Regions from separate parts of the Rossellomorea vietnamensis genome, predicted to be linked through region 2. Evidence: a T-box and tRNA genes for the amino acid it is inferred to sense, from the RefSeq annotation. Region 2 holds a T-box; the other holds one or more tRNA genes.

Region 1 (14,732 bases), 840 kb from region 2:
TATGGAAATTTACGGCACGTGCTCTGACTGTTCTGTTAAGGAGACACATTAGAGAAGAATGGTTCTAAATTAGAACCATTCTTCTTTTATTTTAGGCATCAAAAAAGACCTTCCGTTGGGTATCGACCCCCAAAAGTTAGAGTAGAAAACTAACTTTTGGGGGTGTTTTTATGGCTAAATATAGTGAAGAATTTAAACTAAAACTTGTCACCGAGTATCTGGATGGCCATCTTGGATATAAATCATTGGCGAAAAAATATAACCTACCTTCTAAGACACCACTACTAGATTGGGTAAGAGCTTATAAAACACAAGGAATAGAAGGTATAAAGCGAAGAGAAATAAACAAAGCGTACTCTGTTCAATTTAAATTAGATACGATACTATTTATGTTAGAGACAGGCGCTTCTTATCAGGAAACTGCGGAACAATTTAAGCTGAACAATCCTTCATTAATTCATTCTTGGACGAAAATATTTAATGAACAAGGAGTAGATGGCCTGAAACCTAAATTAAAGGGGAGACCTTCTATGTCTAAGAAACCTAATAAATCGGAGAAGAAGGAAGAGAAAAAGGTAACACGCGAAGAGGAATTAGAACGCGAGAATGAATTACTGCGATTGGAAAATGCGTACCTAAAAAAGTTGAGAGCTTTTCGGGAGAATCCGAATGCCTTCCGCGAAAAGCACAAGCCAAGCTCGCATTCGAACTTAAAGAAGAAGGATTCCGATTAAAAGATATTTTTCAAGTAGTGGGGATTCCCGAAGCAACCTACCACTATCATGTGAAGGGTTTTGACAAAGAGGATTCAAATGCAGAATTAAAAGAACTCATTACTTCCCTATTTAAAAAATTTCATGAACGTTATGGGTATAAACGGATTACGAAGGAATTAAAGAAATTAGGTCATCATATCAATCATAAAAAAGTATATCGTATTATGCGAGACATCGGATTGAAATGTGTAAAATTCATGCGGAAATCCCGTAAATACAATTCGTATAAGGGGAACGTTGGAAAGGTGGCAAAGAACCGATTATCACGCCGGTTTAACACGCATGTCCCTCTACAAAAATTAGTAACTGACATTACAGAATTTAAATGTCTAAACGAAGAGAAGTTATATTTAAATCCCATTCTTGACCTCTATAACGGAGAAATCATCGCGTACGGAATCAGGAAACGTCCCACGTTAGATCTAGTCACGGAACCTTTACATGAAACGATAGAAATAATAAGAGATCACGCAATCTATCGAACCACCATCCATTCTGATCAAGGCTGGCATTACCAGCACAATCAATGGGTGAAGACATTAAAGAAGAATAATGTATTCCAAAGCATGTCACGGAAAGCTACATGCGCAGACAACGCTGTAATGGAAAACTTTTTTGGTGTTTTGAAGCAGGAAATGTATTATGGAGAAAAATTAGTTACCTTTGAGGATTTGAGAAGCCGGATTGAAGAATATATCCACTGGTACAATCATGAACGTTCAAAAGAAAAATTGGATGGACTTAGTCCAGTCGAATACCGAACTCAGTCCATCCAATCAGCTGCATAACAAAACTCTAACTTTTGGGGTTAGCCACCTTGAAGGTCTTTTCTCATTCAGCTTTATCTTTTCCTTTTATTATAGTCCTCATCGAATTCTTCCCCTTCAAGGTTCGGGTCAAGAGTCAGGGGCTCGTTACAATACATGCACATATCTACACGCCCAAGGACCTTGGTGACCTTACCGCAATTGGGGCATGTCACCTGTACGGCCTTCGTGGACAGCATCCCGATCCAGAAGTAGACAACCGTACTTCCGATGATTCCCAGAAAACCCAGTAGCATGAATGTTGTCATAACCCACGGATGTTCTCTAAAATATATACCGACGTACATAATGATAAATCCGATGAAAACTAAACTTAAGGCAAACGTACGGATTTTATTGATCTTACTTGAATATTTCTTAGCCATTTGTTTGTCCCTCCTAAAAAAATACTATACCATATTTGTTGACAGTAGAGGGATGTGAAACCATTTTGTCGAAAAATGACTATATTCAGAGAAGGAAATCCCCTTTGAATGTCGAAATAGTAACCAACCAATGAGTGATGTGGAGGAGTATGAAATGGAAGACATTTTACGACCGATATACCAAGAGCGTACAAGTCACCCCAATACTTTAGGAGCGCTTCTAATAGAACAAAGCAAGAAATCAAGTCCCTTGACCGATACCTTTGATATTGTCCTGTTCCTTATTGTGAAGGAAGCGGAAGAGCCTGTGTTCATCAAGCATTATTCTTATAAAGAACAAAAGGCAGCGTTACATATCGTGACAGAAGCCAAGCTGAACGAGTGGATCTTACTCGGATCCAACCGGAAAGTGATCGATTGGCTGTTCAATGGAAAAGTCCTGTTTGACCGCAATGAGTTTATCCAGAATCTTAAGACCGAGTTACGAGACTTCCCTTTCTATGGCAGAAAGATCAAAATGGGCATGGAATTTGCCAAATTGATCCGCCGATATATGGACGGTAAAGAATTCTTTGAAAGCAAGCATTATTTGGATGCTTACAATCACATCGTCCACTCATTGCATCATTTAGCGAGACTGGCGGTCATTGAAAACGGGTTCCATCCTGAGGTAACCGTATGGAACCAGGTCAAGCAAATAGAACCTGAGATTTATAAGCTATATGAAGAGCTCGTTACCAGTGATGAAGAAATTGATAAACGGCTGGAGCTATTGTTTCTGGCAAGTGAGTTTCTCATCCACTCAAGAACGAAGGTTTCGACTGAGCATCTGTTGGATATCCTTGGCCAAAAGGAACACTGGACGTTCCAGGATCTTCTTAATCATTCAGAAGCAAGACAGTACTCCGTTGATTTAAGCATGCTCATCGAATATTTAACGGATAAAGGATTTGTTGAAATCGTCGACGTAGAGACGAAAGGACAGGGTATTTATCATCGCTATTATCGGGCTGCGAAATAATTATAGTAAAATATTAATTTTTCGTTGACTTCAATCTGCTACCTTGGTATATTAGTAAATGTCGCTGCTGAACGACGGCAACGAGCGGTCAGTGGCGACTTAAAAAAACGAAAAAAGTTGTTGACAACACAGTGTCAACTTGATAAGATTAAAAAGTCGCTTAAACGAAGAGCTTACACATTGAACCTTGAAAACTGAACAAAACAAGACAATACGTCAACGTTAATTCTAGATTTATTTTTAAAGAGCTATTCAAACTTTTATCGGAGAGTTTGATCCTGGCTCAGGACGAACGCTGGCGGCGTGCCTAATACATGCAAGTCGAGCGGATTGATGGGAGCTTGCTCCCTGATATCAGCGGCGGACGGGTGAGTAACACGTGGGTAACCTGCCTGTAAGACTGGGATAACTCCGGGAAACCGGGGCTAATACCGGATAACTCATTTCCTCGCATGAGGAAATGTTGAAAGGTGGCTTTTAGCTACCACTTACAGATGGACCCGCGGCGCATTAGCTAGTTGGTGAGGTAACGGCTCACCAAGGCAACGATGCGTAGCCGACCTGAGAGGGTGATCGGCCACACTGGGACTGAGACACGGCCCAGACTCCTACGGGAGGCAGCAGTAGGGAATCTTCCGCAATGGACGAAAGTCTGACGGAGCAACGCCGCGTGAGTGATGAAGGTTTTCGGATCGTAAAGCTCTGTTGTTAGGGAAGAACAAGTGCCGTTCGAATAGGGCGGCACCTTGACGGTACCTAACCAGAAAGCCACGGCTAACTACGTGCCAGCAGCCGCGGTAATACGTAGGTGGCAAGCGTTGTCCGGAATTATTGGGCGTAAAGCGCGCGCAGGTGGTTCCTTAAGTCTGATGTGAAAGCCCACGGCTCAACCGTGGAGGGTCATTGGAAACTGGGGAACTTGAGTGCAGAAGAGGAAAGTGGAATTCCAAGTGTAGCGGTGAAATGCGTAGATATTTGGAGGAACACCAGTGGCGAAGGCGACTTTCTGGTCTGTAACTGACACTGAGGCGCGAAAGCGTGGGGAGCAAACAGGATTAGATACCCTGGTAGTCCACGCCGTAAACGATGAGTGCTAAGTGTTAGGGGGTTTCCGCCCCTTAGTGCTGCAGCTAACGCATTAAGCACTCCGCCTGGGGAGTACGGTCGCAAGACTGAAACTCAAAGGAATTGACGGGGGCCCGCACAAGCGGTGGAGCATGTGGTTTAATTCGAAGCAACGCGAAGAACCTTACCAGGTCTTGACATCCTCTGACAACCCTAGAGATAGGGCTTTCCCCTTCGGGGGACAGAGTGACAGGTGGTGCATGGTTGTCGTCAGCTCGTGTCGTGAGATGTTGGGTTAAGTCCCGCAACGAGCGCAACCCTTGATCTTAGTTGCCAGCATTCAGTTGGGCACTCTAAGATGACTGCCGGTGACAAACCGGAGGAAGGTGGGGATGACGTCAAATCATCATGCCCCTTATGACCTGGGCTACACACGTGCTACAATGGACGGTACAAAGGGCAGCGAGACCGCGAGGTTTAGCCAATCCCATAAAACCGTTCTCAGTTCGGATTGTAGGCTGCAACTCGCCTACATGAAGCTGGAATCGCTAGTAATCGCGGATCAGCATGCCGCGGTGAATACGTTCCCGGGCCTTGTACACACCGCCCGTCACACCACGAGAGTTTGTAACACCCGAAGTCGGTGAGGTAACCTTTTGGAGCCAGCCGCCTAAGGTGGGACAGATGATTGGGGTGAAGTCGTAACAAGGTAGCCGTATCGGAAGGTGCGGCTGGATCACCTCCTTTCTAAGGAAGATTTACTAAAACGTTTGACGTGTCGAAGTTTTGTTCAGTTTTGATGGTTCAACCATCAAAACATTTTTTATCTCTTACGAGATAGAAGTTGTGTTTGTTCTTTGAAAACTAGATAAAGATAAATTGATAGTCAAGAAATTACCGAGTATCGCCATTTTAGGTTTTAAACCTGATGTAACAACCAATTCGGTTAAGTTATGAAGGGCGCACGGTGGATGCCTTGGCACTAGGAGCCGACGAAGGACGGGACTAACACCGATATGCTTTGGGGAGCTGTAAGTGAGCTTTGATCCAGAGATTTCCGAATGGGGGAACCCATTGTTCGTAATGGAACAATATCCTTACTTGAATACATAGAGTATGGAAGGCAGACCCAGGGAACTGAAACATCTAAGTACCTGGAGGAAGAGAAAGCAATTGCGATTCCCTGAGTAGCGGCGAGCGAAACGGGATATAGCCCAAACCAAGAGGCTTGCCTCTTGGGGTTGTAGGACACTCTATACGGAGTTACAAAGGAATGGAGTAGACGAAGAAGTCTGGAAAGGCTCGTCAAAGAAGGTAACAACCCTGTAGTTGAAACTTCATTCCCTCTTGAGTGGATCCTGAGTACGGCGGGACACGTGAAATCCCGTCGGAAGCTGGGAGGACCATCTCCCAAGGCTAAATACTCCCTAGTGACCGATAGTGAACCAGTACCGTGAGGGAAAGGTGAAAAGCACCCCGGAAGGGGAGTGAAATAGAACCTGAAACCGTGTGCCTACAAGTAGTCAGAGCCCGTTAACGGGTGATGGCGTGCCTTTTGTAGAATGAACCGGCGAGTTACGATCCCATGCAAGGTTAAGTTGATAAGACGGAGCCGCAGCGAAAGCGAGTCTGAATAGGGCGAATTTTAGTATGTGGTCGTAGACCCGAAACCAGGTGATCTACCCATGTCCAGGATGAAGTTCAGGTAACACTGAATGGAGGTCCGAACCCACGCACGTTGAAAAGTGCGGGGATGAGGTGTGGGTAGCGGAGAAATTCCAATCGAACTTGGAGATAGCTGGTTCTCTCCGAAATAGCTTTAGGGCTAGCCTCATGTGTAAGAGTCTTGGAGGTAGAGCACTGTTTGGACTAGGGGCCCTCATCGGGTTACCGAATTCAGACAAACTCCGAATGCCAAAGACTTATCCATGGGAGTCAGACTGCGAGTGATAAGATCCGTAGTCGAAAGGGAAACAGCCCAGACCACCAGCTAAGGTCCCAAAGTATACGTTAAGTGGAAAAGGATGTGGAGTTGCTTAGACAACCAGGATGTTGGCTTAGAAGCAGCCACCATTTAAAGAGTGCGTAATAGCTCACTGGTCGAGTGACTCTGCGCCGAAAATGTACCGGGGCTAAACGTATCACCGAAGCTGTGGATTGACACCTCTAGGTGTCAGTGGTAGGAGAGCGTTCTAAGGACTGCGAAGCTAGACCGTAAGGACTGGTGGAGTGCTTAGAAGTGAGAATGCCGGTATGAGTAGCGAAAGATGGGTGAGAATCCCATCCACCGAATGCCTAAGGTTTCCTGAGGAAGGCTCGTCCGCTCAGGGTTAGTCGGGACCTAAGTCGAGGCCGATAGGCGTAGACGATGGACAACAGGTTGATATTCCTGTACCACCTCTTTTCCGTTTGAGCAATGGGGGGACGCAGGAGGATAGGGTAAGCGCACTGCTGGATATGTGCGTCTAAGCAGTTAGGCTGATGATGAGGCAAATCCCGTCATCGTGAAGGCTGAGCTGTGATAGCGAGCGAATTATAGTAGCGAAGTTCCTGATTCCACACTGCCAAGAAAAGCCTCTAGCGAGGAAAAAGGTGCCCGTACCGCAAACCGACACAGGTAGGCGAGGAGAGAATCCTAAGGTGAGCGAGAGAACTCTCGTTAAGGAACTCGGCAAAATGACCCCGTAACTTCGGGAGAAGGGGTGCTCTGGTAGGGTGCAAGCCCGAGAGAGCCGCAGTGAATAGGCCCAGGCGACTGTTTAGCAAAAACACAGGTCTCTGCGAAGCCGTAAGGCGAAGTATAGGGGCTGACGCCTGCCCGGTGCTGGAAGGTTAAGAGGAGTGCTTAGCGCAAGCGAAGGTGCGAATCGAAGCCCCAGTAAACGGCGGCCGTAACTATAACGGTCCTAAGGTAGCGAAATTCCTTGTCGGGTAAGTTCCGACCCGCACGAAAGGCGTAACGATCTGGGCACTGTCTCAACGAGAGACTCGGTGAAATTATAGTACCTGTGAAGATGCAGGTTACCCGCGACAGGACGGAAAGACCCCGTGGAGCTTTACTGTAGCCTGATATTGAATTTTGGTACAGCTTGTACAGGATAGGTAGGAGCCTTGGAAACCGGAGCGCCAGCTTCGGTGGAGGCATCGGTGGGATACTACCCTGGCTGTATTGAAATTCTAACCCGCGCCCCTTATCGGGGTGGGAGACAGTGTCAGGTGGGCAGTTTGACTGGGGCGGTCGCCTCCTAAAGAGTAACGGAGGCGCCCAAAGGTTCCCTCAGAATGGTTGGAAATCATTCGCAGAGTGTAAAGGCACAAGGGAGCTTGACTGCGAGACCTACAAGTCGAGCAGGGACGAAAGTCGGGCTTAGTGATCCGGTGGTTCCGCATGGAAGGGCCATCGCTCAACGGATAAAAGCTACCCCGGGGATAACAGGCTTATCTCCCCCAAGAGTCCACATCGACGGGGAGGTTTGGCACCTCGATGTCGGCTCATCGCATCCTGGGGCTGTAGTCGGTCCCAAGGGTTGGGCTGTTCGCCCATTAAAGCGGTACGCGAGCTGGGTTCAGAACGTCGTGAGACAGTTCGGTCCCTATCCGTCGTGGGCGCAGGAAATTTGAGAGGAGCTGTCCTTAGTACGAGAGGACCGGGATGGACGCACCGCTGGTGTACCAGTTGTCTTGCCAAAGGCATCGCTGGGTAGCTATGTGCGGAAGGGATAAGTGCTGAAAGCATCTAAGCATGAAGCCCCCCTCGAGATGAGATTTCCCATCACGTATGTGAGTAAGATCCCTAGAAGATGACTAGGTAGATAGGTCAGAGATGGAAGCATGGCGACATGTGGAGTTGACTGATACTAATCGATCGAGGACTTAACCACACTATAAAGCGGAGGCGGCTTGAACAGAGACGACAAGCATTTCTGGGCAATCAGAAGAGGGTGCTCTTTACCCTCAGCTGATTGAACTGAAATGACCTCGAGTCTCTAGCCGCCGGAGCTGGACTGCATTCTACTTTCAATAGTAGATGCAACAATTGGTCGATATTCGGCTTTCTTGACATCAATCCTTTATCTAGTTTTGAAGGAATAAAATTTATATGAAAATATAAAAAAATCCTTGAAAAAAATTATCTACACGATATAATAGTACTTGTCCTTAAAAAAGAGACAATACATAGTCTGGTGACAATGGCGAAGAGGTCACACCCGTTCCCATGCCGAACACGGAAGTTAAGCTCTTCAGCGCCGATGGTAGTTGGGGGATCTCCCCCTGTGAGAGTAGGACGTCGCCAGGCATATCGTTCCGCAGTAGCTCAGTGGTAGAGCTATCGGCTGTTAACCGATCGGTCGCAAGTTCGAATCTTGCCTGCGGAGCCAATATATGGAGAGCTGTCCGAGTGGCCGAAGGAGCACGATTGGAAATCGTGTAGACGGTTAACGCTGTCTCAAGGGTTCAAATCCCTTGCTCTCCGCCATTTATATTTTCAACAAGGCCCATTGGTCAAGCGGTTAAGACACCGCCCTTTCACGGCGGTAACACGGGTTCGAATCCCGTATGGGTCACCAAAGTTTTTTGCAAAAGCAAAATAACGTACCAAGTAATATGGAGGATTAGCTCAGCTGGGAGAGCATCTGCCTTACAAGCAGAGGGTCGGCGGTTCGATCCCGTCATCCTCCACCATGATTTTTTACGAAGCGTAAGCGGAGTAAAATAATCTTCCTTAATTAATATGTGTACCTTAACATATCTTATCGTCGCGGGGTGGAGCAGTTCGGTAGCTCGTCGGGCTCATAACCCGAAGGTCGCAGGTTCAAATCCTGTCCCCGCAATACCATTTTTGACTCGTTATATAAAAGGTTATCGTTAATCTTTCATGAGTCACGTATGGATAGTTATTTTCACTGTCGTGAAAAAACTCTGGTCCGGTAGTTCAGTTGGTTAGAATGCCTGCCTGTCACGCAGGAGGTCGCGGGTTCGAGTCCCGTCCGGACCGCCATTTTCATTTTACATAGTGGCTCAGTAGCTCAGTTGGTAGAGCAATGGACTGAAAATCCATGTGTCGGCGGTTCGATTCCGTCCTGAGCCACCATTTATTTACTTGATGCCGGTGTAGCTCAACTGGTAGAGCAACTGACTTGTAATCAGTAGGTTGGGGGTTCAAGTCCTCTTGCCGGCACCAGTCAAGTGATGTAGCTGGAGGGGTAGCGAAGTGGCTAAACGCGGCGGACTGTAAATCCGCTCCTTCGGGTTCGGCAGTTCGAATCTGCCCCCCTCCACCAAGATTTTTTACGAAGCGACAGCGGAGTAAAATAATCCTCCTTAAACTATGCGAAGCGATAGCGGAGCACAGTAATCTAGACGGATAGCATATTGATTTTGTTAAATTAATATATTTCATAGGGGTATAGTTTAACGGTAGAACGAAGGTCTCCAAAACCTTTGGTGTGGGTTCGATTCCTACTACCCCTGCCAATTTTAACATGGCGATTGTGGCGAAGTGGTTAACGCACCTGATTGTGGTTCAGGCATTCGTGGGTTCGATTCCCATCAGTCGCCCCATAAAAGTCACATTTTTATTTCCGTGACATATACTATCAGTGGGCTATAGCCAAGCGGTAAGGCATCGCACTTTGACTGCGACATGCGTTGGTTCGAATCCAGCTAGCCCAGTAGTGCGGAAGTAGTTCAGTGGTAGAACACCACCTTGCCAAGGTGGGGGTCGCGGGTTCGAATCCCGTCTTCCGCTCCAATAATATGGCGGCATAGCCAAGTGGTAAGGCATGGGTCTGCAAAACCCTGATCACCGGTTCAAATCCGGTTGCCGCCTCCATATGTAATGCCGGTGTGGCGGAATTGGCAGACGCGCACGACTCAAAATCGTGTTCCTCTGGAGTGCCGGTTCGATCCCGGCCACCGGTACCACATCGCGGGTGTAGTTTAGTGGTAAAACCTCAGCCTTCCAAGCTGATGATGAGGGTTCGATTCCCTTCACCCGCTCCAACTTACATACGACAGACTTTCTCTTTATGAGGAAGTCTTTTTTATTTGTTCAAATTTCAGCATTATTTCAACACCACTTAATGATTTGCAAAACTAATTTTTTACACAAAACTCACAACCTTTTCTTTTACCCATCACCCACCAAAACAAAACCCATCTAGTCAAAATAGTGCACCTTCTTCGTCAATTGAGTTCCCCTTATTGAGAAAGCGCTACCATTATAATATAAGAAAGCGATTACATAGTTAGGGTGGTGATTCGGGTGGAACCAAAGATTCAGACTGGACCAGTAAGCCCAGATGTACAAATGAAGGCAGTGACGAAGAAGAAGTTCAAGTATAAGAGCTTGCTGACGTACGCTGCCTTTGTAGGACCGGCACTTTTATTTTTCTTAGTGATTCAGATTCTTCCGTTTTTGATGGGTGTGTATTATTCCTTCACCTCATGGAATGGTGTAAGTTCGGTAGTTGAGTGGGTTGGGTTCGATAACTACAAAAAGATCTTCACAGATGATAAGACATTCTTCAATTCATTTATGTTCACGACAAAGTTTATGTTTGCGGCAGTGATCATCAGTAACCTGATAGGATTCGGATTTGCCCTATTATTGAATGCCGCGCTGAAGACGCGCAATATCCTGAGGACGGTATTCTTTATCCCCAACGTCATCGGGGGTTTGTTACTCGGGTTCATATGGCAGTTCATCTTTGTTAAAGGATTCGCGTCACTTGGGAATATGACGGATATCGGATTCTTTAAAATGCCGTGGCTGGGTGATGAGAAGACGGCTTTCTGGGGGATTGTCATCGTATTTGCATGGCAGATCTCCGGATACATGATGGTCATTTACGTGGCAGCATTGCAAGGGGTGGACAATTCACTTCTTGAAGCAGCGAAGATAGATGGTGCATCGAATTGGACCCTCCTGACGAAGATCATCATTCCATTAATACTACCTGCATTCACGATTTGTTTCTTCCTGACGATTTCGATGGCCTTTAAAATATTCGATCTGAATATTTCCTTAACAGGCGGTGGACCGTTCAATTCTACACAGTCCGTGGCCATCAATATCTATCAGGAAGCGTTCCAGAATAACCGTTATGGACTTGGGACAGCGAAGTCGATTCTGTTCTTCGTGGTAGTGGCTGTATTTACGACGGTTCAAGTGATGGTGACGAAGAAGAAGGAGGTTGAGGCATAATGGGCAATCGCTATACGAAAAGGACATTTGTATTAGAGATCATCGGGATTGTGATCGGGCTCATCTTCCTTATCCCTTTCTACTTCGTACTGGTCAACTCGGTGAAACCATTTGCTGCGATTCTGATTGATGCGGCAGCATGGCCGGAAGAATTTATGTTTTCGAACTACGCAAAAGTGTGGGAAGTCATCAATTTTCCCCGGGCTTTCTGGAACTCATTAATCATCACCGTTTTTAGCAATATAGGCCTAGTGATCATCAGTTCCATGGCAGCATGGAAGATGGTTCGCACACCAGGGAAGTTCAGTAAGATCCTATTTGTCATCTTTGTATCCGCCATGGTGATCCCGTTCCAGACGGTAATGATTCCCTTGATGAAGGTCGGGGGGACACTGGGACTGACAAATAGCATTCCCGGTCTCATTCTCATGTACTTTGGGTTCGGAGTGCCACTGTCCCTGTTCTTATATCACGGATTTGTGAAAACCGTCCCGATTGAAATCGAGGAATCAGCGATGATAGACGGCTGCAGTCAGTTTGGCGTGTTTTGGAGAATTGTTTTCCCATTACTGAAGCCGATTACGGTTACGGTGATCATTTTGAACACATTATGGATCTGGAATGATTATCTCCTTCCATTACTTGTGTTACAGGATGCAGAGCTGCGTACGATCCCCCTTGCAGCAAGTTCCTTCTTTGCACAGTACACAAAGCAGTGGGATATGGGTCTTGCAGCCTTGGTTCTCGGGATTACGCCAATCATCATCTTCTTCCTATTTTTACAGAAGCATATCATTAAAGGGATTGCTTCAGGTTCGATCAAGTAGATATAAAGTTTCTGTCGAGATGGTCTATCATTGATACAGAAATTTATATAAAATATTTTATATCAGGGAGGTCAATCCATTTATGAAACGTATTTTATTACTGTGTATGTCTTTGGTTTTAGTATTTGGAATCATTGCCGGTTGTTCTTCTAAAGACAAAACAAGCAGCTCAAGCGGGGATTCGGGTTCAGGTGATGATGTTGTAACACTGAATTTCTTCCAGTTCAAGGTTGAAATTGCCGATCAGCTTCAGGAAATGATCAAAGAATTCGAAGCGGAGCATCCGAACATTAAGATCAAGCTTGAAACCGTTGGTGGAGGTGCTGATTACGGTGCTGCCCTTAAAGCGAAATTTGCTTCAGGTGAAGAGCCGGATATTTTCAACAATGGTGGATTCAAAGAGTTAGAGCTTTGGAAAGAGAAGCTTGCGGATCTTTCTGGTGAGCCTTGGGTTGAGCATGTCCTTCCGATCGGGAAAGTTCCGATGACGGATGAGGATGGCAAGCTTTACGGTATGCCTGTTAACTTGGAAGGGTATGGTTTTGTTTACAACAAAGATTTATTCGAAAAAGCAGGCATTACTGAGCCTCCTAAAACGATTGATGAGTTGAAAGACGCTGCGAAGAAGCTCGAGGCGAAGAAAATTACTCCATTCTCAGCTGGTTACGGCGAGTGGTGGGTAATCGGGCAGCATTTACTGAACATTCCTTTTGCACAACAGGAAGATCCGGATAAGTTCATCGCGGGACTTTATGACGGATCTGAGAAGATTGTAGGAAACGAGAAGTTCAAACAGTTCAAGGAAGTACTCGACACTGAACTTAAATATGCCAACGATAATCCTTTAACGACGGATTATAATACGCAGGTAACGTTGTTTGCTTCTGGTGAAACGGCGATGCTTCAACAAGGGAACTGGACGGAGAACATGATCACGGAGATCAACCCTGATATCAACATGGGCTTCCTTCCGATTCCGATCAGCAATGACGAGAATGCAGATCGCCTTCCTGTCGGTGTGCCGAATAACTGGGTATTGAATAAGAACTCTAAACATCTTGAAGAAGCGAAAACATTCTTGGAGTGGATGGTTTCTTCTGAAACAGGTAAGCGTTATATCACAGAAGAATTTGCGTTCATCCCTGCCTTTGATAATATCGAGCCGAATGGTCTTGGTGACCTGGGTCAATCCATCCTTGACTACTCTAAAGATGAGAAAACGATTCCTTGGACTTGGTTCAAATGGCCGGATGGAGCGAACAAAGAATTTGCTGCAACGATCCAGGAATATGCAGCCGGAAAAATTGATTATGATACTGTACTTGAGCGATTCCAACAAACATGGGATAACTTGAAGTAAACAGAGTAATGGAAAGCATGTCTATTAAAGGCATGCTTTCTATTTAATAAGTTTAGTAGGAATATTTCGAAAAAACACTTCCAAGAGCGGGGAATAACACTTTATACTAGTGTATAAGTGAGACCTGGGAGGTCCGTCCCTCATGTTAAAGACAAGCATTCGGAATAAGTTGATTGCGTTGTTGATGATCACGACGATTGTGCCGTTTGGCAGTTCGATCATCATTACATATTTGTATACGAAGGATTCGATAGAGGAGCAGGTGGTGAAGGAAAGCAGTAATCTCCTTTATCAGGGGAAGGTGAACTTGGAGAGCTATATCAATGAGCTCAACGGGTTATCGCTGTCTCTTTATAATAATCCTGATTTCATCAATTTCATGAGGTCACCGGGTAAGGAGAATAATTACCTGACGATCGGCATCGTGAAGAATATTGTGCAAACGATTCTCTACACAGGGGATACGATCAACGGGGTGCGAATATCCTTCGCTGACGGTGACCGGGTCATTTCGGCAACGAAGCGTTCGACCGTTGTGTTCTCTAATAGAATAAAAGATTCACAGTGGGAATACTTCAGGAAGGCTGAGCGAAGCCCATATAACATGTACATTGAACCAACCTATAGTCAGGAAGAGGAGAATATTAATCGTTCGAAGGAAATCATCACGATCCACCGGGCATTCCGCAATGTTCCGGGTGATGAGGTATTGGCTTATATATCCCTGGACATCTCACCTGATAAAATCATCGATTTGAGCAGGAACCTCTATAATCCTGAATCAGAGGAATTTTATTTATTATCTTCAGAAGGGGAAATGATCTACAGCTCGGATCGCGACGTATCGGATGATGGAAACAATCAGAAATGGATCAGAAAGATCATGGAATCGAAGGATGTCTCAGGGACCCTTGAGTGGAAGGAAGATACGTTCAACGGGGTGATGATGTACGATCAGCTCCCGGCTTCCGCAGGCGGATGGTTCCTGGTGAAGAGGGTATCGTATGCGAACCTCTATGAAAGTGCCTTTAGTGTGGCGAAGATCAATATTTTGTTCGGGGTCCTTGGATTGACCCTCGTGGTGCTGGCGACTCTGTTTGTTTCCTTCAAAATTACATCTCCAATCCGGATACTGCTTTCGAATATCCAGGAGGTGGAAAAAGGGAATATGAAGGTACAGGCGGAATCATTCGGCTTTGATGAAATCGGCATCCTTGGAAATCGATTTCAGCAGATGATCGAGCGGATCAATCACTTGATCAACAGGGAATACAAGCTGGAGCT
Region 2 (14,732 bases):
CTAACATAAAAATTCTTTCATGAAAGAGACTCCTACCGATACATGAGTATCAGTAGGAGTCTCTCCCTGTTAAGTAATCATGCTAACTCCCTTGACGTTCACTGAGTATTTTACCACAGGAAATATGTTGGCCAAATCCTTTACATCAATTTTGTAATAAACATGGTGGCAATGCCAAAATAGATCAGAAGGGATAGAATATCATTGATCGTTGTGATCAAAGGTCCGGAAGCAACGGCAGGATCTATGTTAAATTTATATAGGATGAGGGGGATGATGGTTCCTGCCAACGTTCCGATAATTAATGTTATCAGTAAGGAGCTTCCCACCACGAGTCCTAACACAATATTGCCCTGCCACACAAAGGCAATCAGGGCGATCATGACGGCACAAGTCACACCGATGATGATGCCTACCCATAATTCCCGGAAAACGAGCTTTATGACTTGTTTAATATCCAAATCATTCGAGACCAGTCCCCTGACGACAACGGCCAGAGATTGCGTACCAGTGTTCCCGGTCATCCCCGCAATCATCGGCATAAAGAATGCAAGAGCCACGACCTGTTCCAGGGTTGCAGAGAATCTGTCAATGATGCTTCCCGAAACGAGTCCTATGAACAGTAATAAAACAAGCCACGGAAGACGTCGATAGGCTGCAACAAATGGTTTGGTCGTAAAGTCGATGGATTTACCCGATGCGGATAACTTCTCAATATCCTCATTGGCTTCTTGAATGACCACATCAATGATGTCATCGACGGTGATGACCCCGACAAGCCTTCCGTCTTCTTCAATGACCGGAAGTGTGATGAAGTCATAGCGGCTGATCAATTTGGCCACTTCTTCCTGATCGGTATGGACATCAACTTTAACCACACGGCTGTACATGATATCTTCAATTTTATCTAGTAATTCGCTAAGTAATAAATCCTTGTAGGAAATGACGCCTATCAATTTCTTTTCGTCGTCAATGACATAGAGATAGTTCAAATATTCGGCGAGTTCCGCGAAATGCTTCAGTTTATCCACTGCTTCACGGACCGTATAATGTTTAGGTATCCACACATAGCGGTTGTTCATGATCCGGCCGGCTGTTTCCGGTTCGTATGTCATGAGATTTTGAACAACCTGAGACTCTGCCTGGTTCATCTCTGAAAGTAATTCCTCTATTTTCTCGGGCTCCAAATCCGTCAGCAATGTGGCCAGGTTGTCATTTTCCATCAGATCGAGGACCTTTGTAGATTTCTCTATCCCGAGCTTCTCCAAAACGAGCAACTGATCTTCCCTTTCAATCTCCTGAATGAATTCCGTAAGCTCTTCAAGAGGTAAATACAAAAGGAATTTATTCCGGTGCTTGGACGGGATATGTAGATATTGCTGAGCAATGTCGTATGGCTGAAGCTCTTCAATTATATCTAAAAAAATGCTTTTCTTTCCATCTTTCAAACTTTGGATAATGGCAAGGGTGATTTCATTTTCCGTCATGGATAATGTCATTGAGGGTGCTCCTTATACTATGTTTCTTTTCAGTTCGCACGATGAGATACCGAGAAGGGTACTCATCACCCTACTAGTATCTCCCGAATCCTGCGTTCATGCCAATTTCTATTGTACTGGTTATTGATCTATGGATAGGATTTCTTTCAATTCCTCTTCGGTTAAGGTCTGAACCATCTTTTCATCAGGGTCCATGATATCCCGGATCAGGTTCCTCTTTTTTTCCTGCAGCTCGTTCATCTTCTCTTCGATCGTTCCTTTGGCAATCAGCTTCAGCACTTTCACCGTATTTTCCTGTCCCATCCGATGGGCCCTGTCCGCTGCTTGTTCCTCTACAGCGGGATTCCACCATGTATCATATAGAATCACCGTATCGGCACTCGTTAAATTCAGCCCTGTTCCACCTGCCTTTAGAGAGATGAGAAAGAGATTCCGTTCCCCTTCATTAAATCGACTGCACATCTTAACCCTCTCTTCTGACGGAGTGGTTCCATTCAGGTAAAAGTAGGATTGTCCTTTGAGTGTCAGCTCTCTCCCGATCATCTCAAGCATTTTCGTAAATTGCGAAAAGACCAGGACCCTTCTGCCTGACAACCTGGACTCCTCCAACAACTCCATCAGCTCTAAGAATTTTGCTGATGAGCCATGATAACCATCTACAAATAATCCGGGATGGCAGCAGATTTGTCTTAAACGGGTCAATCCGGCGAGAATTTTAATTTTGTTTTTCCTTAGCGTGTTCTTATCCAAATGCTTCATCGTATCGTGTTTCAGCTTGGCGAGATAAGCCGCATACAATTCTTTTTGCTGGGGCAGAAGCTCTGAATAATGGGTAATTTCTTCTTTTCCGGGAAGTTCAGATAACACGTCTTTCTTCATTCTGCGAAGAACGAATGGTTTGATTCTTTTCGCTATATCTTTTCTTGTTAAACGGCTGTAATCCTTAAGTCCTTTGAATAATCCCGGAAATACAACGTGGAAGATGGACCATAATTCTTCAAGTGAATTCTCTACAGGAGTTCCGGACAAGGCGAAGCGATTATTCGCTTCTATCTTCTTCACACTTCTTGCCGTTTGGGTGAGTGGATTTTTGAAAGCCTGTGCCTCATCAAAAAAGACCGTATGGAATTTCTGTCGTTCATACCATTTACTATCGCTTCGCAGTAAAGGATAGGAAGTGATGATTACATCCGCATCCCTCATACCTTTCTGTTTCTTCTTTCGTACAGCCTGGTTACCGTCCATGATGAGGACATTGACCTCGGGGGCAAATTTCCCACATTCGCTGTTCCAGTTATACGTCAGGGAAGAGGGACAGACAATCAGGGCCGGAAGCTTCTTTTCCCTGATTTCTTCAAGAACCGATACGATAAACGTGATGCTCTGAACCGTTTTCCCAAGCCCCATATCATCAGCCAGGATCCCGCCGAACCCATAATGGGAAAGAGTCTTCATCCAGCGAAAGCCTGTCTTCTGGTAGTTTCTCAGCCGCTCGTCTAATAGGGAAGGCACCGAAATCTCCCGGCTGTCTGGGTTCATAAGCTGCCTGTAAAATTCTTGGAAGGAATGTTCAAAAGTAAATGAATGCCCCCCTTCAACTGTATCCAGAAGGTGTAAGCTTTGATGCAATGGTTGCTCGAGCCCTTTCACGAGATCATTCTTCTCTGCTTGTGACGTATGCATGAAGCGCTGGATATCTTGAAACTCCTTTGATTCCAGTGATAAGAGAGAGCCGTTTCGCATCCTGTAATACTTCCGTTTTTCTTCCAATGCCCCGAGGAGCTCCATGATCTGTCTATCCGGGATGCCATCCATTTCAAAAGTGAATTCCAGCCAGTTCATTCGTTCCTTTTTTACTTTGACTCTTATTTTTGGATGATGATTCCCTCGGGAAATCCTGTTTCTTACAGCGGTTGTGGCATAAATTTGAATATCCTTTTGAAGCTTCGTCACTCCATAGGTTAAAAACTCATATTCCAAATCTTCATTGTGTAAGTAGTAACCACCTTCTGTTTTCCCGAAAGAAAACTCGTCCATCCATTCAAGAATGGTATTTTCTTTCTCTACATTTCGTATGAGAAGGGAACCTGATGGCGCTTCCCGATTTTCCAGGGGATGAATAACGATTTGATCATAATGGAATTCAAGTCCGGCTAACAATCGGTTTTTCACCCGATCGAGATAAAGCTTTGCAACAAGCGGTGCCGATTCCAACCTTTCCGCAATGTCATCTGATATTTGAACTTCCCCTAATTTCTTCAATCCCACAGCCACTTTTTCAAGGAAAAAGCCGATCTGGTCCGGGGAAATAGGGATGAACCGTGACCCTGAATGGCCTAACAATCTCTTTAATTCAGTAAGTCTTTTCACGTCCATACTATCAAGCTGCGTAAAAACACCATCATGAATGACGGTTTGATATTCTTCCAAAATCGTCATATTATCCAGTCCGGAAATGTATAACCTGTAACCTACAGCCTGGGCCTGCTTAAAGTAGAATTGTATTGGAAGAGGCAGCTCCCCTTGTGTAAACCCTTCATGGGTTCTTGCGTTATGCTGCAAATTAACGTCTTTAGCAAGTTTGAGTAGTGGAATGAGGTTATCCCATAATGATGGAGGAATAAGCAAATAGCCATCATCGTTTTTATTACCTGAACCCTTTGACACATTCACAAGATATTGAATGACAGCTGCTGTATCAGTCTCAAAACAATGAAACTCCGGATTGAATATGAATGAGCCTGAAACATGAAAGGGTTTCCCTTCATTTATATATTCCAAAAAGGATCGAATCGGCTTTAGCTTAGATCCATCTATGATACATTCAATTCCAAGCATCTCTCCCCCATCTTGGGTAGACGTTGGATGAATCAGAAATTCACATGGCACAATCTGTCTGTTTTCAAAATGACGAAGCTTAGCGGGGGAACGGAAGGATTCCTCCTGGAACAATGTGAAAAACTCCTCTGTTACGCCTTCTTCATTCCTTTTCATCCTTCGCTCTTCATTTTCCATCTTCAAAAGCACAGCAGCTATATGCTGACAATCCTTATCAAATGATGCAAGCTTGGGGCAGCTGCAGCTCGCTTCGATTTCACCTTTTGAATCCTCCTGAATGGTAACGTGAAATTCTTCTTCCCCCATTACAGTCCCTCGACAAAAATGTCTCGAATATTCGTCTAATGTCACCTTGTTGGAGCGGTAATACGCCTCTCCCCGTTTGAAGGAAACAGTACCGCAGCGTTCTTTTATGAGTTTTTGATGTATAGCTTTCAAGGATCTGATTCCTTCCATGAATATATATAGTAATGACCGATCATTTTTTTGTCTTCAACATTCTAATGATAACAACAATTTCCGGATTTAGAAACATCCTGAGAGGATTAGTATTTTCATAGAAACGTATAATGAAGGAAAAAGCGACATAGAATATAAGGGAAACAGAAAAAAATCCGCACTATGAGGCCAGTCATAGTCCGGAAAATGTTCATGTCTTTTTCTACTTATCAATGTGATTCAGTAACGAAATGAAGAAGCTGCCGGCTTGAAAAATGAGCATGAAAATGAAATATTCTTCCATCCTTGTCACCTCCTGTTGAGGGAAGAAATTTGTCCCCACTTGATATCTATGTAAGATTGACTCAGTTCATGCGTTTTTTTGTTGTGAATTGGATATTCTGGTAGGGGAAAACGAAATCCCGGATGATCATTCCATGATTATCCGGGATTTTGTATGAAAGTTTCGCTTACATGATATTTTCTATTGCATACCCACACTTTTTTATGTAAATTAGTCAGGTATGTTTAATAGGAGGTATCATCATGAATCACACACAAACCACTCAACGGGTTCAGATCACGACAGCTGATCCATCTGCCCTTGGACTTTTCGGACTGGCCATGGTCACTCTTGTAGCTTCTTCTGCAAAACTCGGATGGACTGACGGCGTGTCGTTCGTATTACCTTGGGCGATTTTCCTCGGAGGCATTGCCCAATTGATGGCAAGCTTTGGAGATGCAAAGCACAATAATACATTCGGTATGACTGCATTCGGTGCTTTCGGATTATTCTGGCTGGGGGTTGGGACTTCCTGGTTGATTTCATTCGGGGTATTCGGAGAAGCAGCGGCGGCTGCAATAGATCCAAGTCAGCTCGGCATAGCCTATATAGGCTATCTGATATTCAGTATCTTCATGACAGTTGGTGCCATGGAGACTCATAAGGTCTTATTCATCATTTTTGTCCTGATCGATTTCTTATTCATCGGCCTTTCCCTGTCCACACTGGGAGTCGCTCCTGAAGCCACGCACAAATTAGCAGCGATCTCTGAACTGTTCATTGCCCTTTTCAGCTTTTACGGTTCAGCCGCAAGTGTATTGAATACACACTTCGGTAAAGAAACGCTTCCTGTTGGAAAGCCATTTGGAATTTTTAAATAAGCAGAAAGAAGAGAGAGATGAGCGACTCATCTCTCTCTTCTATTTCATTATGGATCAGAATATCATGTCCAGTGTTTTTGTTATCTTGCCAGTCCTCTCTCAAATGCAGCTAAATGATTCTGTGAAGCATTTCTCAATTGTGTGAAGACGATCCTCACATCCTGAGGCAGATTAAACGTCAAAAAACGATCATACATAGCCATATTATCAATCTCCCCTTGAACCCCTGCTGCATAGGCACTTTTTAATGAATCCGGAGTGGTTGTGTACGATTGGGATTGATCTTCAGGGAGCGGCAATCCGTAGCGTTGGAACAAAGTCTGCAATGCGGTAATATGACGCAACTCTGCTTCTTTGATCTGTAAAAAAGTGCGGACATTCCCGAAATTCTCTAAGATCCGATCGTATCGTGCCTGGGCAAGGTATTCGTCCTGTATGGCATAATTGAGCATCTGGGGAACTGAAAGGGCACCAGCAGCAAGTGCTCCTTTTGCCCCGTAATCCACTTGTCTTGATGCACCCCTGCTGCCTTTATTCTGCATGGCATAATATAAAAACCATACGGCGTGATTCTGTTCATCAACAGCTGCACGACGAAATGTCTCTTTTATAAAGGCATCCTGTACACCATCCGAAACGCTATAATAAAAATCCACCGTATCCTGCTCATCCCGGAAGGCAAAATCCAATCCCTTTTTATACGAGTTCGGACAACCTTCCTGCAATTGAGGACTATACTCCATCCCTGTCAAATTTCTATAGATGTCAGTGAATGACTTCAAATGTCTTTTTTCGTCCTTGCGTATTTCAAGGATCCGTTTTCTTTCATCTTCTGTAGGGGCCATTTTCGCAAGCTTTTCATAACAAATAATGGCGCTATATTCACCATTGATGGCTTTTTGAAGATTTGACTCCAAAGATTGATTTCCCGGTGTCCGGGAATAGCCATCAAGATAAAAAGGTTTGAATTGTCGGTAAAATTGATATGGGTTCATTCTAAGTAACACCTCTTTTATTCAGTCAATACCTATAATATGATTGAATGAATAATGGGTGTCTGTGCAATTTAATCTTTCCTTTTGTCCTGAACCGATTCGTATGCTTTCATGAGATCTTCCACTGATATGCCATTGATCTTCATACGGGTTACATCACAGTTTGCAATTTCGACATGGTTCAAATTGCAGTTATCCAACTTACTACCATGCAAGTCGCATCGTTCAAACCTGATGTGCTCATTCTTTTCGCCAAGGTTTGTGTCATGAACGTGTACTCCCCCCAGTGTGACATGAGCCAGTTCACTTTGAGACAAATTAAGGTCTGCAATCAACGCTTTTTGAAGATTGATGTTTTGAAAACGGGACTCACTGAGATTGCAATTGTTGAACCCGGCACCCATCAAATTGCTGTTGCTAAAAGTGGAATAGCTTCCATTGATTCCATAGAAATCGATGTTATTCAGGTTGCTATACTCCACCTGTAGTTCAGAAAGATCCTCGTCGCTTAATGTATCACCTTGAATGGTGATCTCCCTTGACTCACCCTGAACAAAAACCCCTTCTTTCATTTTTTTCTCATAGCAGAATTCATCATCCGTTTCAAAGATCTTCTTGTAACCCATTTTTTCATAAAAACGGTGATTATTCAGTTGTCGACTTGAGGTCTCAAGCTCCCATGTCATCACTTCTGGATACTCAGATTCCATTTCTCCCATTACTATAGTGCCGATTCCTTTTCCTTGGTATGAGGGATCAACGAATATCCGGTCGACTCTTCCGTGGCGTTTGCCGACCACAGTTAGAATCAATCCCCCTACAAGCATCCCTTCATAAAGGATCTTAAAATAATTCAATTCCCTGATCATATACTTAGTCATTTCGATTGAATCATAGCCTGGCGGCTGGATATTGTGATCCACGATATCTTCCTGATTCCCTAGCCACTTTTCTTTTTCGGTATCGAAAACGTTCTTTTTTAGTCCGGTAAGGATTAATGCATCTTCCATATTAGCCTTTTCTATTTTTACAGTACCCATTGTGATACCCCTTTTATCTATTGAAATAGCTTTCTATCAATTTCATAATAGCGAAAGCACCAGAGCTCTCGTTTGAGAGAATGACTGTCTTTATATTCTCTTCAGGATAATAGGCAGAATGAAAGCTCACCCCTGGGTCATACCCCATCACGTGATGCTTATGGGGGAGATTCAACCACATACCATACCCGTAGTTCACCCCTTCTTTGACTCTAACATGGGGTTCTGAAATGAGCCTTGTACTCTCTTCATCAAGAAGCTTATTGGTTAAAAGTGCCTCCCAGAACGAAAGCATATCAGGACCCGTGACATATGCCCCGCCGTCCGCACCACCCTTTATGGGAATGGAATACATATTGGTTCTCCATGAGCTGTCTGGCTCATCAATGTACCCAAAAGCTGTATTCTCAGGTAATCGATCCAGACGAAAATACCCAGATGTGTTCATATTCGCCGGTTCAAAGATATGCTTATTGATGTACTTTTGCACCGTCATCCCTGAAAGCTTCTCGATCATCAACCCCAGAATGATATATCCGGCATTGTTATAATGAAACCTTTCACCAGGAGAAAATTTCATATGGCCATTTTGAAAGAGGGGAAGAAAATCTTCCCCTTTTCTCATTAAATACATTGGGGTCTGTTTCCACAAATCCTCAAAATCATCCATCACTTCCTCATCAAAATAATCAGGAATTCCCGAGGTATGGGTAAGTAAATGATGGATGGTCACACTCTCATCAAAATGTGGGAATGCGCCTTCAAAGTATTCTTTTATCGGCGTATGAAATGAAACTTCTCCCTTTTCTATAAGTTGACAGATGGCTATAGCAGTAAACAATTTACAACCCGATGCAATACCAAATCGTGTATCCAGGGTATTTTCTCTTCCTTCACTTCGATCGGCCGACCCAAATGCCAATTCTAAGAAGCTCTCCCCGTCTCTCTGTACCAAAACCGTTCCAGAAAAATGCTCCGTTTCTGCATGTTCTTTTATCATGTTATGTAGTTCATTCAAAGTAATCACCCATTCTATTATTGTCTATGTGGAAAATTATAGCATAAATGATTTGCCATGAAGAGTCCCCCCATGACTCCCCATGACCACCTTTCGGGCTGATGCTAATTTTTCATCTTATATTTCGTTTTTCACTCTTACCCGTACGAATTTTCTCTTGCCTACCTGCAAAACCATCCCATCTTTAATCTCAACGTTCGACTGCACATCCAGAACCTTTTCTGAATTGATCCTGATGCCTCCATTTATTATCATCCTGCGTGCCTCACTCTTTGAGCTTTGCATGTTTAAGGCTACAAGGAGATCGACTACTGAAATGTTTTTTTCACCCATCCATTCCTCCTCAGGAATATCTTCAGGAAGTGCCCCCTTTTGAAAAACTTCCTTGAACTGGCTCTCTGCCTGTTCCGCTGCTGCTTTACCGTGATACATCCTGACAATCGTTTTTCCTAGAAGGATTTTGGCATCCCTCGGGTGAAGTGCCCCACTCTTTATTTCAAGTGCTACCCTCTCCTTTTCTTCTAACGATAAATCGGTGATCAGATTAAAGTATTTTGTTATTAGCTCATCAGGGATCGACATCGTCTTCCCAAACAATTGATTGGGATCTTCATCAATCCCGATGTAATTATGTTTCGATTTAGACATCTTATCAACGCCGTCAAGCCCTTCAAGTAATGGCAATAATATGACCACTTGCTTTTCCTGGTTGTAATGCTCCTGAAGATGTCTCCCCATCAGGACATTGAACTGTTGGTCTGTACCCCCAAGCTCCACATCACTTTCAAGGGCGACGGAATCATATCCCTGCATCAAAGGGTAGAAAAGTTCGTGAAGTGAAATCGGTTTCTTTTCTGATAACCGTTTGGAGAAATCGTTTCGCTCGATCAAGCGCGCGACTGTGATCTTTGAAGATAAGTGAATCACATCTTCAAGGTTCAGGGATGATAGCCAGCTTGAATTGTAGTGAAGCTCCACTTTTTCCTTGTCCAGTACCTTTCCGAATTGTTCAAAATAGGTCTGGGCATTTCTTTTCACTTCTTCATCCGTCAGTTGCTTCCTTGCAACAGATTTCCCCGTGGGATCCCCGATTTTACCCGTGAAATCCCCGATAATCAGCTGTACGGTATGACCGTTTTCCTGAAATTGTCTTAACTTATTCAGTACTACTGTATGTCCGATGTGAACGTCCGGAGCAGTTGGATCCAGCCCCAGTTTGATTTTCAAAGGATGGCCAGTGGAGATTGATTTCACCAGTTTTTGTTTCAATTCTGCTTCTGGAATGATTTCATGCACTCCATTTTTATATTGCAGGAGCTGCCTTTCGACTTCTTGCTGCTGAGTTTTTGAAAGAGATTCCCATTTCTGATCCATGATTGTTCCTCCTTGATTGTTGATAGAATTAAGCAGATCTTAGGATTCACTGTTAAAACGGAATTTTCTCCGACTAACCAACTGATCTACTCCATATTCGTAATGTTACGTCATAATTAAAAAACCACGCCCCTTAAAAAAGGGACGTGGTTTACGCGGTACCACCCTCATTGAAGATCTCTCTTCCACTCGATTCGGATAACGGACCGGCCGTTCTCTGCTACTTTTGTGTTCACAAAGAATGTTCAAGGAGGTAATTCGTGCTTATCTGTGTGCTGATTTCCACCAAGCATCAGCTCTCTAAGACAGGGAGATAAGTCACTACTGATTCCTATCATGACATGTTGGATTTAGAATTTTCATTTATTTTACAGAAAAAAAGTGATCATTACAATAGAATTCTTATGTTTATTTCACAATTCCCATTACAAACCCATCATACCCCTTCGAGCCGACTGTTTGAACGACTGTTGAATCGATCCTGTCTTCTCGAGACAACATCTCGGCAAAGGACCTGACCCCTTGAACGCTTTCATCTTCACTATTTTCGTCAATCACCCTTCCGCCACGAACCACATTATCTGTAATGATGACCGCCCCAGGCTGGGCCAGTTGAAGTGCCCACTTTAAATAATTGGCATTGTTTTGTTTATCGGCGTCTATGAAAATGAAATCAAATGGACCTTTGAGAGACGGCAGGGTATCAAGAGCCGCACCCACTTTGATTTCCACCTTTTCTTCTACCCCCGCATTACGAATATTTCGTGCGGCAACCTTTGCGTGTGTTTCACTGAACTCAAGGGTGACCAGACGTCCATCTTCCGGGAGGGCCCTGGCAAGCCAAATCGTACTGTACCCACCCAAGGTCCCTATTTCCAGAATGCTTTTTGCTCCTTTAAGCTGGGCAAGTAAGGAAAGGAACTTCCCCTGATTCGGAGATACATCGATTGCAGGAAGTCCGGCTTCACTATTTTCTTTCAAAACTGACTCCATAATGGAATCCGATTTTTGTAGTTTACTAGCATAATATTGATCGACTTGTTTCCAAGTATTGGTTGACATATTCTCTTCACTCCTTATTAAAAATACTCTTGTCATCATAGCATAATTTTCCATATTTAAATATCCTTAATCTTTCAATTGAGTGTCATGTTCATTCTTTTCTCTAAAAACAAAATTCTCTATTCCTCTAATATTAGTCTTTAAAATGTAGACCCCACCAGCATGTGGATATTCATTCAATTGTTCATCCGTCGTTCGCGTCCTTGCCGTGGTAATATACAATTCGTTTAGTTCCGGTCCACCAAATGCACAGGACGTTACATTCACAGCGGGAACCGCAATGAATTCAAGCTGCTTCCCTTTATAGGGATTCCATCTCGATATCCCCTTACCACCCCAATGGGCAATCCAAAGCATTCCATCCTCATCGATGGTCATGCCATCTGGAAATCCCGCACCTTCAGGAAAGTTTATAACTACCTCCGGGCGTTCGATATGCCCCGTGGTTACATCGTATCTATATCGAACGACTTGTTTAGTCGGGGTATCGATGAAATACATAAATCGGTTGCATGGTGACCAAGCCAGACCGTTGGAAGTTCCCACGTTTTCAACCTTTTTCGTTGTTCGTAAATGTGAGCCTAGAGCGTATAAAGCACCCTTTCCGTTAACTCCTCCTAGTGTATCCGTCGTTCCTGCCCAAAACCTTCCTGCAGGATCGCATTTTCCATCATTGAATCGATTTTCTTCCAAGTGACTTTCAGGGTCTCCTACTTTCTCTAGAAGACCTGACTTCAAATTTAAAAAATAGATGCCTTGTTGAAGACCAAGGATTAAACGTCCCCTGTCAGTAAGAGAAAGACAGCCGACAAATTGATCCATTTTAACTGATTGTAATTTTCTATCCATTGGGTTGAACTTTAAAATTTGTTTCTCCATGATATCCACCCAATATAGTAAATTTTTATTTGTATCCCAACAGGGACTCTCTCCTAAAGTGTTTTTTGAATCAACAAACAATTTAACTGACATAGATAATCTCCTTTATAAGAATAGTTTCCCTGTACCTACTTCTAGGAAGGGCCAGTAATTCCCTTCCATTTAATAAGTGTGATTGATTAGACAGGCATTTCTAAATCAATTGAAAGCTGAATTCTCTAATTGAAACAATCAAATTCGGGAATAGTAAGAAAAACTTGTCTTGGAGGGTTCTTTCTTGGAAACAAATGAACAGGGTTTGACTATTTTTGCACTGGGTGGATTGAATGAAATTGGAAAAAACATGTATGTAGTGAAATATGGTGATGATATCGTCATCATTGACTGCGGGGGTAAGTTCCCCGATGAGAGTCTCTTAGGAATCGATTTAATTATTCCCGACGTTTCCTATCTTGAGAAAAACAAAGACAAAATCCGGGGTCTCATTGTCACGCATGGGCATGAGGATCATATTGGAGGGATTCCCTACCTTCTCAAAAAAATCAACATCCCTATTTATGCTACTCATTTCACATTGGGATTAATCCAATTAAAGTTAGAAGAGCATAAGCTCGTCCGGGATACAAAACTTTTAACGATTGATGCTGAGAGTTCAATCAATTTGGGATCCATCGATGTATCTTTCTTCAAGGTCAGTCACAGCATACCCGATTGTCTGGGAATTGTCTTTCATACGCCGGAAGGAAAGGTCGTTCATACAGGAGACTTTAAATTTGATCTAACTCCTGCCAATCACCAATATGCAGATATTCATAAAATGGCACGGATTGGAGATGAAGGTGTCCTGGTACTGCTTTCTGAAAGCACCAATGCAGAACGGAGCGGGTTTACACCATCAGAACATATGGTAGGTAACCATATGGATGAAGCATTCTTTAAAGCGCGTGGCAAGATCTTCGTTTCCACTTTTGCTTCCAATGTGAATCGTGTACAGCAAGTGGTGGACTCTTCCGTCAAGACGAATCGGAAGCTGGCGTTATTAGGTCGAAGCATGATTAATGTAGTATCTGTTGCAATGGATCGGGGGTATTTGACGGTTCCTGAGGGCATGCTGATTGATGCAGGTGAAATCGATGCGTTACCTCCAGAAAAAGTAGCCATTTTATGTACAGGGAGTCAAGGGGAAGCCATGGCTGCCCTCGGTCGATTGTCGACTGGTAACTTCCGCGGTGTATCCATTTATCCAGATGATACGGTCATCCTTGCAGCATCACCTATACCCGGTAACGAAAAAGACGTATCCCGCATCATTGATAACCTTTTCCAACTCGGTGCCCACGTCATTTATGGAAGTGGAAGCTCTACAGGAATGCATGTTTCAGGGCATGGTTATCAAGAAGACTTAAAACTCATGCTGACACTAATGAAACCAACGTACTTTATCCCCATTCACGGGGAATATCGAATGCTCCACCATCACCGTTTACTTGCAGAATCGGTGGGCGTGGAGAATGGGAATACATTTATCATCAAAAACGGGGAAGCCGTTGATATTAAGAATTCCATCGCTCATCAAACCCGCTCTCATCAAGCGGGTGATACCTATGTGGACGGTTTGAGTGTTGGAGATATTGGCTCAATTGTCCTGCGCGATCGCAAGCAGCTTTCAGAGGATGGGATGCTGATAATCGTCGTAACCCTCAATAAAGCTGATCATACCATTATTTCCGGTCCGGATACGATTTCAAGAGGATTTGTATTTGTTCGTGATTCTGAGGAACTCCTTAAAGATATTAATCAATTGGTAAAAAAGGTAGTCGATGATTTGACCGAAGCGAATATCCGGGATTGGAAAGAAATGAAACAAGCAATCAAAAAAGACGTGGGTCAATTTTTGTTCAAGCAGTTAAGAAGAAAGCCTGTTCTTTTGCCGATTATTATTGAGATTTAGTTTTTAAAAAAATAAAGGCACCCAGCTCATGCCGGGTGCTTCTCAAGTTATTATTTTTCTACTTTATTTCCCTCATATATCTTCACATCTAAGGGAGCCGCTAAATACTCAGGTGCCCTTCCAACAAATGATGTGAAATGTTCGCTGGAATTATGACTCTCCACAGCAGATGGGTCTTTCCACACCTCTACCATGGTGTAGACACTTTCTCTCTCTGTATCCTTCATTAAATCATAGGAAATGTTGCCAGCTTCTGCTCTGGATGAAGCGACAAGTGGGCGGATCTCTTCTAGAAATGCCTGTTCTTTCATTGGGTTGATCTGAAATTCTGCATGTATAATAATCATTTCTTTACTCCTCTTTAAATTATTTCCATTCTGCAATGGATTCGATTGGTAATCTGACTGATTTGTACCCCGCATCGGCAGCTTTCCCGATTGAAATCAGCATGACAGGATAATAACGTTCTTTCTC

The links. A T-box is a leader RNA that pairs with one kind of tRNA and senses whether it is charged. The one in region 2 lies ahead of tyrS (tyrosine--tRNA ligase), so its partner is inferred to be a tRNA-Tyr.
Region 1: it encodes a tRNA-Tyr, which carries the amino acid that the T-box ahead of tyrS (tyrosine--tRNA ligase) is inferred to sense. The anticodon was not compared.

What each region holds. Positions count from the first base shown of each region.
Region 1 is NZ_CP104558.1:1,531,402-1,546,133, reverse strand. It holds gene perR (peroxide-responsive transcriptional repressor PerR) at 1-52, shown strand, start outside; gene N5C46_RS07970 (transposase) at 171-734, shown strand; gene N5C46_RS07965 (IS3 family transposase) at 620-1,564, shown strand; gene N5C46_RS07960 (YgzB family protein) at 1,618-1,968, opposite strand; gene N5C46_RS07955 (nucleotidyltransferase-like protein) at 2,123-2,989, shown strand; rRNA gene N5C46_RS07950 (16S ribosomal RNA) at 3,250-4,801, shown strand; rRNA gene N5C46_RS07945 (23S ribosomal RNA) at 4,999-7,935, shown strand; rRNA gene rrf (5S ribosomal RNA) at 8,235-8,351, shown strand; tRNA gene N5C46_RS07935 (tRNA-Asn) at 8,359-8,433, shown strand; tRNA gene N5C46_RS07930 (tRNA-Ser) at 8,440-8,531, shown strand; tRNA gene N5C46_RS07925 (tRNA-Glu) at 8,548-8,622, shown strand; tRNA gene N5C46_RS07920 (tRNA-Val) at 8,662-8,737, shown strand; tRNA gene N5C46_RS07915 (tRNA-Met) at 8,813-8,886, shown strand; tRNA gene N5C46_RS07910 (tRNA-Asp) at 8,977-9,053, shown strand; tRNA gene N5C46_RS07905 (tRNA-Phe) at 9,071-9,146, shown strand; tRNA gene N5C46_RS07900 (tRNA-Thr) at 9,161-9,236, shown strand; tRNA gene N5C46_RS07895 (tRNA-Tyr) at 9,253-9,336, shown strand; tRNA gene N5C46_RS07890 (tRNA-Trp) at 9,456-9,529, shown strand; tRNA gene N5C46_RS07885 (tRNA-His) at 9,541-9,616, shown strand; tRNA gene N5C46_RS07880 (tRNA-Gln) at 9,656-9,727, shown strand; tRNA gene N5C46_RS07875 (tRNA-Gly) at 9,732-9,806, shown strand; tRNA gene N5C46_RS07870 (tRNA-Cys) at 9,814-9,887, shown strand; tRNA gene N5C46_RS07865 (tRNA-Leu) at 9,896-9,979, shown strand; tRNA gene N5C46_RS07860 (tRNA-Gly) at 9,984-10,057, shown strand; gene N5C46_RS07855 (carbohydrate ABC transporter permease) at 10,365-11,261, shown strand; gene N5C46_RS07850 (carbohydrate ABC transporter permease) at 11,261-12,088, shown strand; gene N5C46_RS07845 (ABC transporter substrate-binding protein) at 12,171-13,448, shown strand; gene N5C46_RS07840 (cache domain-containing sensor histidine kinase) at 13,591-14,732, shown strand, end outside.
Region 2 is NZ_CP104558.1:693,249-707,980, forward strand. It holds gene mgtE (magnesium transporter) at 141-1,499, opposite strand; gene N5C46_RS03750 (SNF2 helicase associated domain-containing protein) at 1,620-4,775, opposite strand; gene N5C46_RS03755 (acetate uptake transporter) at 5,322-5,939, shown strand; gene N5C46_RS03760 (DUF2202 domain-containing protein) at 6,020-6,934, opposite strand; gene N5C46_RS03765 (GNAT family N-acetyltransferase) at 7,006-7,974, opposite strand; gene N5C46_RS03770 (serine hydrolase domain-containing protein) at 7,988-8,974, opposite strand; gene tyrS (tyrosine--tRNA ligase) at 9,110-10,366, opposite strand; T-box leader at 10,504-10,713, opposite strand; gene N5C46_RS03780 (O-methyltransferase) at 10,775-11,428, opposite strand; gene N5C46_RS03785 (SMP-30/gluconolactonase/LRE family protein) at 11,495-12,400, opposite strand; gene N5C46_RS03790 (ribonuclease J) at 12,585-14,258, shown strand; gene N5C46_RS03795 (putative quinol monooxygenase) at 14,309-14,605, opposite strand; gene N5C46_RS03800 (nitroreductase family protein) at 14,625-14,732, opposite strand, start outside.